DNA from 2 places in the Ralstonia chuxiongensis genome. Region 2 is predicted to be linked to the other one. Evidence: predicted binding sites of a transcription regulator. Region 2 holds the regulator's gene; the other holds the start of a gene.
What was found. Region 2 encodes FNR, which switches genes on or off when oxygen is low (the NO sensors DNR and NnrR bind a similar motif). Its sites were predicted from a motif close to TTGATNNNNATCAA; they were not measured.
Positions count from the first base shown of each region.

Region 1: NKG59_RS01085 (PHA/PHB synthase family protein) is a predicted target of FNR. The motif match lies at 4,607-4,620, and genes of this name have one in related genera.

Region 1 covers NZ_JAMYWC010000001.1:255,917-263,175, reverse strand. Annotated here, with positions in the region: gene NKG59_RS01105 (ethanolamine ammonia-lyase subunit EutB) at 1-1,174, opposite strand, end outside; gene chrA (chromate efflux transporter) at 1,305-2,540, shown strand; gene dbpA (ATP-dependent RNA helicase DbpA) at 2,591-3,988, opposite strand; gene NKG59_RS01090 (hypothetical protein) at 4,003-4,188, opposite strand; gene NKG59_RS01085 (PHA/PHB synthase family protein) at 4,684-6,444, shown strand; gene NKG59_RS01080 (efflux transporter outer membrane subunit) at 6,445-7,259, shown strand, end outside.
Region 2 covers NZ_JAMYWC010000003.1:674,184-681,442, reverse strand. Annotated here, with positions in the region: gene NKG59_RS12480 (pseudouridine synthase) at 1-1,718, opposite strand, end outside; gene scpB (SMC-Scp complex subunit ScpB) at 1,811-2,656, opposite strand; gene NKG59_RS12470 (sulfite exporter TauE/SafE family protein) at 3,140-3,883, opposite strand; gene fnr (fumarate/nitrate reduction transcriptional regulator Fnr) at 4,061-4,789, shown strand; gene NKG59_RS12460 (hypothetical protein) at 4,811-5,065, opposite strand; gene NKG59_RS12455 (FixH family protein) at 5,062-5,289, opposite strand; gene ccoG (cytochrome c oxidase accessory protein CcoG) at 5,316-6,779, opposite strand; gene ccoP (cytochrome-c oxidase, cbb3-type subunit III) at 6,776-7,259, opposite strand, start outside.

The sequences.
Region 1 (7,259 bases), on a different contig from region 2:
TGAAGTGGATGCCGGCCACGCCAAACAGCGTGAGCAGCGTATCCATGTCGTCCTGATCGGCTTCAGCGTGGTTGGTGTAGCAGACGTCGCAGCCCATGGGCAGGCCCATCAGCTTGCCGCAGAAGTGGTCTTCCAGCCCCGCGCGGATGATCTGCTTGCCGTCGTAGAGATACTCCGGACCGATAAAACCGACCACCGTGTTGACCAGCAACGGCGAGAACGCCCGCGCCACCGCATAGGCACGCGCCTCCATGGTTTGCTGATCGACGCCGTGATGCGCATTGGCCGACAACGCGCTGCCCTGGCCGGTCTCGAAATACATCACGTTATTGCCGACCGCACCGCGCGCCAGGCCCTGCGCCGCGTCATGCGCCTCGGCCAGCAAGGCAAGACTAATGCCGAATCCCGCGTTGGCCTGTTCGCTGCCCGCCACCGATTGAAACACCAGGTCAACCGGCGCGCCCTGGTCAATGGCGCGCAGTGTGTTTGTCACGTGGGTCAGCACGCACGACTGCGTGGGAATGGCGTAGCGATTGCGCAGTTCATCGACCAATTGCAGCAGCGATACGATCGCACCGAGATTGTCGCCCGCAGGGTTGATGCCGATGGTCGCATCGCCGCAGCCATAGAGCAGGCCATCGATGATCGACGCGGCAATACCTTTGGGGTCGTCCGTCGGGTGATTGGGCTGCAGCCGGACTGACAATCGGCCGGGCAAGCCGATGGTGTTGCGAAAGCGCGTGACCACGCGGCACTTGCGGGCCACGGAAATCAGATCCTGATTGCGCATCAGCTTGCTGACCGCGGCGGCCATTTCGGGCGTGATGCCGGGCGCGACGCTTGCCAGCGTCTGGCTGTCCGTCTCATGCAGGAGCAACCAGTTGCGGAACTCGCCCACCGTGAGCGAGGCAATCGGCCGGAAGGCCTGTGCGTCGTGCCGATCAAGAATCAGGCGCGTGACCTCGTCTTCCTCATAAGGCACCAGCGCTTCGTTAAGGAACGCCGACAGCGGCACGTCTGCCAGCGCCATGCGCGCGGCCATGCGCTCGCCTTCGCTGGCAGCAGCCAGGCCCGCCAGATAGTCGCCGGAGCGCGCCGGGCTGGCTTTGGCCAGGAGCGTCTTGAGATCGTTGAACACATAGCGCTGCGCGCCAATGGCCTGAGCGAAGTGCATGATGGGATACGCGGAAGCGTCCAATGACGGTGACGGTGACGGCGATGCCTATCCTGCCACTTTAGTTGCCTTCTATGCCACGGCGGCAATGTTCTAATACGCGCTTCCCAAACGTCGATCTCGCCCGCAAATGACCGCATCCGCCACACCGTCCCGCACACATCACGCGGGCTCTGCCATGGAAGTGCTGGCGGTCTTTCTCAAGCTGGGTCTCACCAGTTTCGGTGGGCCGGTCGCACATATCGGCTACTTCCGGCGCGAGCTCGTGGAGCGCCGCCGCTGGCTGGACGACGCAACATTCACCGACCTTGTCGGGCTTTGCCAGTTTCTGCCGGGGCCTGCCAGCAGCCAGGTGGGGTTTTCCGTCGGGCTGCTTCGGGCGGGATGGCGTGGCGGGTTGGCAGCATGGTGCGGCTTTACGCTGCCCTCCGTCTTGCTGCTGCTGGTTTTTGCGATGCTCGCGCCGAGCTTGGGCGGCCCGATTGGCGCGGGCCTGATCCACGGTTTGAAGCTGGTTGCCGTTGCGGTGGTGGCGCAGGCCGTGTGGGACATGGCGCGCAAGCTTTGTCCTGACTGGCAGCGCGCAGGTATCGCGCTGATCAGCATCGCCGTGCTCAGCGCGTTGACGACCGTTTACGCGCAACTTGTCGTGATCGTGCTTGGCGCCGTACTGGGGCTGATGTTATGCCGATCGTCCCGTCCGGCGAGTGGTGCTCCGAGGGCGGAGCAGGGGGCTGCATTCCGCGTGTCTCACGTGGCGAGCATCGTCAGCCTGGTGCTCTTCTGCGCGCTGCTGTTCGGGCTTCCGGTTGTTGCAGGTCTTCATCCGTGGATGCCCGCCAAGGTGTTCGACGCGTTCTATCGTTCGGGCGCGTTGGTTTTCGGGGGCGGGCACGTCGTGCTTCCGCTGCTGGAGCATCAGACGGTCGCGACGGGTTGGGTCACGTCGAACGATTTCTTGGCAGGCTACGGCGCCGCGCAGGCCGTGCCCGGGCCGTTGTTCACCTTCGCCGCTTTCCTTGGCTGGACGATCGGACCGGGGCTGAATCACTGGGCCGGGGCTGCGCTTGCCACGGTGGGCATTTTTCTGCCGGGCCTGCTGCTGGTCATCGCGGCGCTGCCTTACTGGCAGGCGTTGCGCGCGCGTCCTTCCATGGCGGCGCTGCTGGCGGGTGTGAATGCCGCAGTCGTTGGATTGCTGGCTTTTGCCCTTTACACACCCGTCTGGACGAGCGCCGTGCGGTCATGGAGCGACTTTGCCGTCGCGGCGATTGCGTTCCTGCTGCTGACGCGATGGAAAACGCCACCGCTGATTGTGGTGGCGTTTTGTGCGGCGGCGGGCGTTGCCGCTGCCATGCTGGGTTGAATCGCGCTCTTCCTACGAGCGGCAACCGGTAACTGCGCAGGGGCAGGGGGTCATTCGTCCATGAGCCGAACCCTGACCTTCTTGCCCTTCAGCGTGCCGCCGTTGAGCTTGCGCAGCGCCTCGCGTGCGATGCCGCGGTCGACCGCAACGTAGGTCGAGAATTCGGTCACGTTGATCTTGCCGATCTGGTCGCCCCGAAAGCCGGCGTCGCCTGTCAGGGCACCGAGCACATCGCCGGGGCGGATCTTCTCCTTGCGTCCGCCGAGAATCTGTAGCGTTTCCATTGGCGGCAGCAGCGGTGCGTCATTGCCGGTATCCAGCTCGTCGAGCTTGTGCCATTCGACCTCGCGCCCGAGGGCCTGCTCGATGTTGCCGACACGGCCCATCTCGTCCATGCTCGCGAGGCTCAGCGCCCAGCCGTTCTCATCGGCGCGGCCCGTGCGGCCAATGCGATGCACGTGCACTTCGGGGTCGGGTGTCACGTCAACGTTGATCACCGCTTCGAGCTGCGCAATGTCGAGCCCGCGCGCGGCAACGTCCGTTGCCACGAGCACCGAGCAACTGCGGTTCGCGAACTGGATCAATACCTGATCGCGCTCGCGCTGTTCGAGTTCGCCATGCAGCGCCAGCGCGTGGATGCCCTGAGCGCGCAGCACGTCGAGCAGGTCACGGCATTGCTGCTTCGTGTTGCAGAACGCGAGCGTGCTCACCGGCCGATAGTGCTTGAGCAGCAGCCCGACCGCATGCAGCCGCTTGTTGTCGGTCACCTCGTAGAAGCGCTGGCGAATCTTGCTGTCGTCGTGGCGCTCTTCGAGCTTCACCTCTTTTGGATTGCGCAGAATGCGCTGGCTCAGCTTCGCAATACCTTCCGGATAGGTCGCCGAGAACAGCAGCGTCTGTCGATCAGGCGGGCATTGGCGCACGACCGTCGCGATGTCATCGAAGAAGCCCATGTCGAGCATGCGGTCTGCTTCGTCAAGCACGAGCGTCTTCAGTGCGCCGAGCGCGAGATTGCCGCGCTCCAGATGGTCCATGATGCGCCCCGGCGTGCCGACGATGACGTGCGCGCCATGTTCGAGGCTCGCCGCCTGCGGGCGCATCGGTGTGCCGCCGCAGAGCGTCAGTACCTTTACGTTTTCTTCGGCGCGTGCCAGGCGGCGGATTTCCTGCGCAACCTGATCGGCAAGCTCGCGCGTCGGGCAGAGCACCATCGCCTGCACGTCGAAGCTGCGCGCGTCGAGCCGTGCGAGCAGTGCCAGCGCAAACGCTGCCGTTTTGCCGCTGCCCGTCTTTGCCTGCGCGATCAGATCGTGGCCCGCAAGCGCGATGGGCAGGCTTGCAGCCTGGATCGGCGTCATGTCGGTGTAGCCGAGCTGCGCAAGGTTCGCGAGCACGGCCGGGGCGAGCGCTAGGGTGGTGAAGGGCGTGGCGGTTGGTTCGATGGTCATGTCGTTGCGTTGGATCACTTGAGCGGCTTGCCTTCGATTTGCTTGTAGATGACCCGGCCGTCTTTGGTTTCGACGCGTTTGAGATAGTTGCGCGCGCCGCATAGCGCACAGCGGAACAGCGGCCCTTGGCCCTCATCCTTGATGACGACGTCGGACAGCTCCCACTGCGTGCCGCAGCTCTGGTTGATGCAAGTGAACACGATTTTCTCTAAATGGATTGTTCGTTGCGCCTCGATGACGAGGCAGGTGGGCCGGGGCCGCGAGCGCGCCGATGTCAATCCGGATCAATATCTCAACCACAAATGGCGTTGCCGAGCCGTTCGTAGGAGATTGCGCTGCCCTTTGGCTATTTTGGCCTGACAGGTGGGGAAGTCATCTCGTCTCGCGACGCCCACGCCATGCGCCCAATGCATCCTGTTGGTGCAACAGATTCGCGGGTACAACGTTGGGAGCGATGGAAATATGGGGCCGATCTTGCAGATCGTCACGTTTTCCCCGCCGGACTCTAACACACCCATTTAGGCCCGTAAGGCGCGGGCGAAGCCTCTGTGACGACTGGCAGGAAACTGCAGATGTCATTTCTTTGACACTGTCTAGAGTCCGCGCTCTTGTCCCGGTTTGAGGTGCGTCAAGTCTGGTCGGTAGCCGCTGGCATCTAATGGATCGCATATTGGCAATCGTTTGACGCCCCAACTATGCGCACCGCCCCCGTGCCGTCTTCATCGACTGCAGAACAGATCGATCTGCCGATCGATCTGCCGTTTCACGCTGCTCTTGCCCGCACATCGAATTCGCTGTCCCTCGCATCAATGCAACTAGCGTTGCTTGATTGGGCGCTGCATCTTGCCGTCTCGCCTGGGAAGCGGCTGGATCTGTGCCGCCTGGCGCTGACGCAGGCCGAACAACTCGAGCGTTACATCCGGGACTGTATGGCGTCCGGCCCTCAGGACGTGTGCCTTTGCGTCCAGCCGCCGGCCCGCGACCGTCGTTTCTCGGCGGACGAGTGGCGCCTGTGGCCGTTCAACGTATTGCACCAGTCCTTCCTGTTGACCGAACAATGGTGGGAGGCGGCCACGCGCGGCGTGTGGGGTGTCGCCAAACATCATGAGGACGTGGTTGCCTTTGCTGCACGTCAATGGCTCGACATGATGTCACCGGGCAACCAACTGGTAACCAACCCGATTGTTCTGCGCCGGACCTTTGAACAGCACGGCACCAATCTCGTGCGTGGCGCGCTCAATGCGCTTGACGATCTGGAGCGCTCCATGAGCGGCGCGCCGGCCGCCGGCACTGAACGCTTTGCGGTGGGCCGCGACGTTGCCATCACTCCCGGCAAGGTGGTCCTGCGCAACCGCCTGATCGAACTGATCCAGTACACGCCGACCACGAGCAAGGTCCAGGCCGAGCCCATCCTGATCGTGCCGGCATGGATCATGAAGTACTACATCCTGGATCTGTCTCCGCAGAACTCGCTGATCCGCTATCTGGTAGAGCAGGGCCATACCGTGTTCTGCATCTCCTGGAAAAATCCCGACGAGGCCGATCGCACCCTCGACATGGATGACTACCTCAAGCTCGGTGTCTTTGCCGCGCTCGATGCCGTCAATGCCATCGTGCCGGGCCAGCGCGTCCACGCCACCGGTTACTGCCTCGGGGGCACGTTATTGGCCATTGCCGCGGCTGCCATGGCGCGCGATGGCGATGCGCGGCTGGCATCCATGACGCTCTTTGCCGCACAGACAGACTTTTGCGAGCCGGGCGAACTCGGCCTGTTCATCGACGAGGCGCAGGTCAGTCTGCTGGAAGCGCAGATGGAGCAGACCGGCTATTTACGCGCCAGCCAGATGGCCGGAGCCTTCCAGATGCTGCGCTCGTACGACTTGCTGTGGTCGAGGGTGGTGGGTGAATACCTGCTGGGCGATCGGGCACCCATGAACGATCTGATGGCCTGGAACGCCGATGCCACGCGCATGCCCGCGCGGATGCACAGCCAGTATCTGCGGCATCTGTTTCTGAACGACGACCTGAGCGAGGGCCGCTACCCCGTCAACGGCAAGCCGGTGGCCCTTAACGACATCGACCTGCCGATCTTCGTTGTGGGCACGTTGACCGACCACGTGGCGCCATGGCGCTCGGTCTACAAGCTGCATCACTTGACCGAGTCGGAGCTGACGTTCGTGTTGACAAGCGGCGGTCATAACGCCGGCATCGTCAGCCCGCCGGCCAACTCGCATCGGCGGTTCCAGATGCAGACACGCCACGTCGGCGAGACATCAGCGGCGCCAGATGACTGGCTGGCATCGGCCCCCACCACCGACGGTTCATGGTGGCCAGCATGGGATGCATGGCTGGTCGCGCATGCATCGGGCGCTACAGCGGTCAAACCGCCGAAGATGGGCGTACCCGGACTGCTGCCACTGGCCGATGCGCCCGGCACCTACGTGCTGGAGAAATAGATGCGTGTGGAGAAACAACGCCGGGCATGCGGCAGGTACGCCGGCACGCGTATGGCCGCCATGGTGGCCTCTGCCACTGCGCTGGCCCTGTCGGCTTGCATCTCGATGGCGCCGCCTTACGAGGCACCTGCCTTGCCCGTGGCTCAGCACTACGACGCCGACGATGGCCGGGATGGCCTGTCTGCCTCCGCCACCGGCTGGCAGGCGTACTTTACGGACAAGCGCCTGCAGGCGTTGATCGCTCAGGCGCTGGAGAATAACCGCGACCTGCGCACCGCCGTGCTGCGGGTGGAAGAGGCGCGTGCCGCGTTTGGCATCCAGCGGGCGGAGATATTTCCGCACCTCGACGCGCAGGCCGGCATCAGCCGCCTGAGCATTCCGGCGGACCTGAGCCCGTTCGGCACGCCGATGCGTGTAACGCAATACCAAGTGGGCGCCGGTGTCTCCAGTTGGGAGATCGATTTCTGGGGGCGCGTACGCAACCTCAACGACGCCGCACTGGAAAGCTATGTGGCTTCCGACGCCGCGCGCCGTGCGGTAGCGCTTGGGCTGATCGCGCAGGTGGCCGACAGCTACCTTGTATTGCGTGAACTGGACGAGCGCATCGCGCTGGCGCAGCAAACCGTGGATAGCCGAACCGAGACACTGCGCATCTTCTCGCGTCGTGTGGCAGTGGGGGCGACTTCACGATTGAACCAAACGCAGGTCGAGACCCTGCTGACCCAGGCGCAGGCGCTGTTGACGCAATTGCAGCAGGCGCGGGACGCGCAGGCGCACGGCCTGGCCTTGCTTGTCGGCAAGCCGATCGACTTGCC
Region 2 (7,259 bases):
CTCTTTCCGGGGCGCTTGCTACCGGGCGCGCGATTGCCATCATGCATACCACCGCCGCCAGCCGCGCCGCCGCGGCCATTCGGGCGCTCACCCATACGGGTGCGCGCTGTCAGCGTGGTCGGACCGCCCACATTGATGTAGCCCATGGACGTTTGCATCGGATCGGGCTGGCGCGGGTTGGTCGGACGGCGCTGCGCGGGCTGCGCGCGATTACCGTTCTCAACGCCCATACCGCGCGACTGGAAGTTAGCTTCCCCCGCAAAACCGGACGACATCGGCCCCATCAGCACCGGCGCAGGCCCACGGCGACGATTGCCCTGGCGGTCTTGCCCACTGCCGGAACTGGCCGTCGGCACCTTCATGCCCAGCGTGCCCATCAGCGTACGCACATCGTCGGCCGACACTTCCTGCCAGCGCCCGCGCTTAAGCCCGCGCGGCAGGACGAAGCTGCCATAGCGCGTACGGATCAGGCGCGACACGGTCAGGTTGACCGCTTCGAACATGCGCCGCACTTCGCGGTTCCGCCCCTCGGTCAGGGCGACGTGGTACCAATGGTTGACACCTTCGCCGCCGCCATCGACGCAGCGCAGGAAGTTGGCTTCGCCGTCCTGAAGTGGGATACCGTGCAGCAGCTTCTGGCGATCGGTTTCCGCCAGCTCACCAAGCGTACGCACTGCGTATTCACGCTCCACGCCATAGCGCGGGTGCATGAACCGATTGGCGATGTCGCCGGACGTCGTGAAAATCAGCAGGCCCTCGGTATTGAAGTCAAGGCGGCCCACAGCGACCCACTTGCCGGTCTTCATGCGCGGCAACGCGTCGAACACGGTCGGACGGCCTTCCGGATCGGACTGGCTCACGATCTCACCGGCCGGCTTGTGATACAGCAGCACGCGCGGCGGCTTGTTCGGCAGCTTGCGCTGGATCAGCTTGCCGTTCACGCGCACCTGATCGGTCGCGAGAATGCGCTGGCCGATATGAGCCGGCAGGCCGTTCACGGAGACGCGACCTTGCAGGATCAGGTCTTCCATGTCGCGGCGCGAGCCAAGCCCGGCATCAGCCAAGATTTTGTGCAGCTTAGGAGCGTCGTCGTCGGAGGTCAGTTCGCGCCCCTTGGGGGGCTGCGATGCGCCTCCGGCGTCAACCTCCGAGTCGTACGCGCCTGAAATCACGTATTGGAAGACGTCTTCGGAGCCCTTGCCGCCCTTCAGCCCCTTGCCCCCGCGATTCTGGGTCTGACCCCCAGCCTTGCCTTGCGGTTTACCGTTGCGGCTCTGCTGCTTGCCACGACCGCCGGCATTCTTGCCGCCAGCACCTTCCGTATGCTCGCCGCGCTCGGCGCGTTCCGCCGGTTGGCCTTCGCCTTGGCGGCGACGGTTCTTGCCGAAACGGCCGCGCGGGCCACGTCGCTCGCCCTGGCTGTCTGCTGGCGCCTGTTCGGCCGGTGCAGCACCCTCTGCGGCAACTACCGCCGGCTCAGCTGTCGCCTCTTTCGGCTTGCGTGCCCGTGGCGCGCGGCTCTTGCGCGGTTGCGCAGGCTGGCCGGCGTCCGCGCCACCCGCCTCAGCGGCTTCACCCTCAGGGCGGCCGTCCTGCTGCTGGCGGCGCGAAGCCACCAGATTGCGCAAGCCGCGGCGCAATCCCTTGCGACGAGGCGCGGCCTCAGTCCCATCACCGCCGTCTTGTCGCGGCGGCTGAGCGTCGGCGTCGGCCGGCATACGTGTATCCATGGAGTCTGACTGGGTGCTCACAACGTCTTCAAAAAATCTAGGGGTTCAGGCCATGCGCCGACTGTGCGGCAGGCATGGCGTTACGAATGTTCATTGGCGGGAGCCACAGGCGGCTCGACCGGTGTTTTGTACTCATCTTCGGATGGAACCTCGGTCGCACTCACCGCTTGCGACTCGGTTTCCAATGCCAGCTCACCACCCGCCGCACCCTCAGTAGACTGCGCCGGCGTTTCAGCGATTACCTCAACGGAAGCCTCGGCAACCGGCAATGCAGCCGATTCCTGCACCGAAGCCTCGGCGCTCCCAGCACCTTCCGGCGCGTCGTTGACGAGCGCCGTCAGCTCTTCCACCGCAATTGCACCGCCTTCAAACTCGATGGCGCCCTGCTCCAGCAAGCTCGCCTGCGCTTGGGCGCGGGCATCTTCAAGCGGCGGCAGTTCGTCCAACGAGCGCAAGCCAAGGTCGTCGAGAAACTGCTTGGTCGTCGCATACAGCGCGGGGCGGCCCGGCACGTCGCGATGACCGATGACCTCGATCCAGCCACGGTCTTCAATCTGCTTGATGACCTGCGTGTTGACCGTCACGCCGCGAATGTCTTCGATATCGCCGCGAGTGACCGGCTGACGATAAGCGATGATCGCCAGCGTTTCCATCACAGCGCGCGAGTACTTGGGCGGCTTTTCCGGGTGCAGCCGATCAAGATACACGCGCATTTCCGGGCGGCTCTGCAAGCGCCAGCCGGAGGCCAGCGCGACCAGTTCGACACCTCGATTCAGCCAATCCTGGCGCAGCTCTTCGAGCAGCACACGGATGGTGTCTGCGGACACATCTTCGTCGAAGAGCTTGCGCAAGTCATTGACTCGCAACGGGTCCTGCGCGCAGATCAGCGCGGTTTCGAGGACGATCTTCGCCTCTTGGGTATTCATCGGGTTGAGCGGCTCGTCATTGCTCGCGCACGGCCAGTCGCCGTCACGCTTGAGGTTTGTCGTCCCACCGCGAAGCACGCGGCATTTCTGAATGCTGTTGCCCGCCCGGGCCCGGCGCGCGAAGGCCAATCATCCAATTGGAGCCTGCACCGAAACGCAGTGGCTGTGCCCGCAAAGTAGGGCCGGAGGAGCGAGTTGATCCGGTGCCGGTCAGGCACCACAAGGGCAATTTCTTCCGCCGCCATGGGGACGGATACTGCGCCGGACGACTACCAAGAAGAACGGCAGCCCGCCCGAATCGACTGTCCAGGGGACTCTACCGCTGGATGGCATCGCTTGGCGCCGCGCTTAGGATTGTTGATTTGCGCGGGTGGCGAATCGAATTGCGGTTGATTGTAGGGCAATTTCCAGCAGCGCCGCAACCGGGAAGATGTCCTAGCCTCCTATCATGGGACGATTGGCAATTTTTGCCTGCCTGAACGCCTACAGCACCAGACAGAATCCGTGTGCGTTAAGCATCTCCGGCAACCAGATTGCGTGAGCCAGCCCCCAGACCCCAAACCCGGCGATGGCGATGCCGGCCGCGCCCCGCGCCCATCGCTGGCGCGACAGCCCACGCAGCCACCCAGCCAGACCAGACATCATCAGCAGGTTGGGCAGCGTACCCGCACCAAAGGCGAGCATGACCACGGCCCCGGAAGCGGCGTTGCCTGCCAACAACGCCACAGCCAATGCGCCGTAGACCATCCCACACGGCACCAGCCCCCACGCCATACCCGTGAGATAGCGGCGCAGTAACGGTGGCTGACGCTGCAGCCTACCGCCCAGCGTGGCGGCGCCTCGAGACAGGCCTCCTGCCACGCGGCCAAGCAAGCGTTCAAGCCACACACTGCGCCACGCATCCCCTGCGGACCGAACAAGCAGCAAAACCCCGTAGGCGACCAGCAATGCGCTAGCGAACGCAAACAAGCCGCGTTGAATCGGCAGCCATTGCTGGCGCCAGACGGTCGCGCCCATGGCACCCATGATTGCGCCCAGCAACGCATAGGTGGTCAGCCGGCCGGCATGCATGACGACCTGTTCAAACCAAAGCCGGCGACGGGACACGATCCGCACCGCCACAGCGCCACGTTCGGCTGCGAGTGCGATACCGCTGCACATCGCCAGACAATGCACACCGCCGAGCAATGCAATCAGGAAAACGCTCACAAGCGCCGCGGCACTCATCTTTCTGACGCTCTTTTGATATGGACCAAGGTTTTTGTCTTACTGTTGCGAACCAAGCGTAATTGACGCGTTTTGCCGCATCGGAAATGTCCGAGGACAAGAAGGTCGCCGTTATAATAAGCTGGCGCTGTAAAACAAGAATTACTCATTTCACCTTCCCGAAATTCGCCCCCGCCCGTGCTCACTCGAATCGCACTTACCGACCAAGCCTCGCGTTGTTCCACCTGTGTACTCGGGCAAATCTGCCTGCCGGTGGGAATGAACTCGGATGACGTGCGCAAGATGGACGATTTGGTCGGCGAGCGCATCCGCATTAAGAAGGGGCAATCGCTCTATTCTCTGGGTGAGCCGCTGGAGGCGGTTTACGGCATTCGTTTCGGCACACTCAAAACCCATCTGACGCTTGAAGACGGTCGGCATCAGATCACAGGGTTCCACCTGCCGGGTGAAATCGTCGGGCTCGATGGCATTGGCGATATGCGCCACGTGTCGGACGCCACCGCGCTTGAAGATACCGAAGTCTGCGTGGTGCGCTACGACGAGTTGCAGCACCTTTCGCGCCGGCTGCCTTCGCTGCAGCATCAGTTCTTGCGCATCATGAGCAAGGAGATTTCGCAGGATCATCTGATGCTGCTCACACTGGGCTCCATGCGTGCGGAAGAGCGTCTCGCAGCATTCTTGCTCAACCTCTCGAAGCGTTCGGCCCAGCGCGGATATTCGTCGACCGAGTTTGTGCTGCGCATGAGCCGCGAAGAACTTGGCAGCTATCTGGGTCTCAAGCTCGAAACCGTCAGCCGCCTGTTCTCGCGCTTTGCCGAAGCGGGTCTCATCCAGATCCGCCAACGCCACGTCAAGCTGATCGACCTGGCCGGCCTGCGCCAGGTCATGAGCGGTCAGGCGGCCTAAGCTGCCTTTCATGGCTCCCGCTCAGACGAGCGGGTGTTCATGCGCTTCCAGCTTGCCAATGCCCGGCGACACATAGAGCGTCAACGCGCTCGACAATGCGCACAGCAACCAGAACACAAAGAAGGACACGGTGTAAACCGCCTGGGCCGACACCGTGATCTGCTCGCCGAAGAAGCGCAGATCGACGGGGTCTACCACCGCGAAGACCACCAGCTCAGCCAGGGCCGCCGACAGAAATGCCGGCCACAGAATCCACATCAGCAGTCGACGCTTCATCGGGCCTCCGTGTGAATGGCATGCGCCGGTGCGCCCGTCGTCTTTTCAACGACCAAACCGCGCCGCACGACGTTGTCATGAATAACAGCATCGGGATGCGATATCGCCAGCCAAATGGTGACGCCGCAGCCGACCATGGCGACGAACGGCCCTGCCATCAGCAGCCACGGCCACGGCTCGCGCCACCAAGGACGGGCCTGTGCGGAAGATTGCGTTGCGTGCATCGTTGCCTCCTGTTGGGGATGCCGCATCAGCGCGGCACGATGAAGCTCGACGGTTCGCGCAGTACAAGGCTGTCGCTACCGCTGTCTGCATGGATGACGAAACGGATTTTGTGCGAGCCGGGGGCGGCATCGTCGGCCGGCCGGCGCACGCGCACTGGCAGCAGCCGGTTAGCCGCTGGCGGCAGTTCCAGTGTGGTCGATTCGCCGCGACCGCCCTCCACGTCCAGTTCCGGCATGCCCTCGGCGGTGATGGTCACGCGCATGGGGTGCTCGGACGCGTTCATCAGTTGCAGGCGATAAACGTTCTCGATCTTGCCGCCGTCCACTTCACGCGCCAGCGCACCACGATCACGAATCACGTCAACCTTGAGCGGCTGCCGCATCGCCAATGCCACGATGAACCCGGTGAAGAGCACCAGCATGATCCCGGTATAGATCAGCACGCGCGGACGCATCAGATGTCGCCGGGCTTCCTTCGGGCTGAGCCGATCAAGCATCGCGCGTTCCGACGTGTAGCGGATCAAACCGCGCGGGTAGCGCATCTTGTCCATGACCTGGTCACAGGCGTCAATGCAGGCGCCACAACCGATGCATTCGTATTGCAGCCCTTGACGGATGTCGATGCCGGTCGGGCACACCTGCACGCAGATGCTGCAGTCGACGCAAGCACCCAGACCCTGGGCTTCGAAATCGGCGTTGCGCGAACGGCTGCCGCGCGGCTCGCCGCGCTGCGTGTCATACGTGACGACGTAGGTATCGGGATCGACCATCACGCTCTGGAAACGAGCGTAGGGACACATGTAGCGGCAGACTTGCTCGCGCATGAAACCAGCGTTGCCCCACGTCGCAAATGCGTAGAACAACATCCAGAATGTCTGCCAAGGACCGAGCGACAGCGTCCAGGTCTCCATGCCCAGATCGCGGATCGGCGTGAAGAAACCCACGAAGGTAAAGCCCGTCCACAGGGCGATGAGGATCCAGGCCGAATGCTTTGCGGCCTTCAGGCGGAATTTGCGCAGGCTCCAACGCTCACCGTCGAGGCGGATGCGCGCGAAGCGATCTCCTTCGATGTGCCGCTCGATCCACATGAAAATCTCGGTGTAGACCGTCTGCGGACAGGCATAGCCGCAAAAGAGCCGCCCCGCCACCGCCGTAAATAGAAACAGCGCGAGCGCCGACAGCACCAGCAGCAACGTCAGATAGATGACATCCTGCGGCCACAATACGAGGCCAAAGAGGTAGAACTTGCGGGCGCCCAGGTCGAACAGCACCGCTTGGCGACCGTTCCACTGGAACCACGGCAAGCCATAAAAGATGGCTTGCGTGGCCAGAACCAGCCAGACTCGCCAACGCGCAAAGGCGCCGGTCACGGCGCGCGGATAAATCTTGCGCCGGACCTCATAGAGCATCTGCTCGGTGGGGGCGTCGTCGGCGCCCGCCGCCGCGGTGGCGGGCGTCATCGGGCGCCAGGCTGGTTCTTTGTCGCTCATTGCTCGTGACTCGTATTGCTATTCGACAGACCCCAGACGTAGGCCGCCAGCATGCGGATCTTCTCTGGTGAGAGCAGGTTCTCGTGTGCCGGCATCGTGTTGTCACGACCCTTGAGGATGGTCTCGACGATGGTTGCTTCCGAACTGCCGTACAGCCAGACGCGGTCGGTCAGGTTAGGTGCGCCAAGTGTCTGATTGCCCTTGCCGCTTGCCGTGTGGCAGGCCGCGCAGACCGACTTGAACGTCGGTTCACCACGCGCTGCCTTGATCGGGTCGTAAGACAGGCCCGACAGCGAGCGCACGTAGTTGGCCACGTTGACAGCCTGGTTGCCATCCACCACCGCAGCCAGCGAGGGCATGACACCGTGACGCCCCTTGGTGATAGTGGTCAGGATCGTCTCGGGCTCGCCGCCGTACAGCCAGTCGCTGTCGGTCAGGTTCGGGAAGCCCTTCGAGCCGCCAGCGTCGGAGCCATGGCAC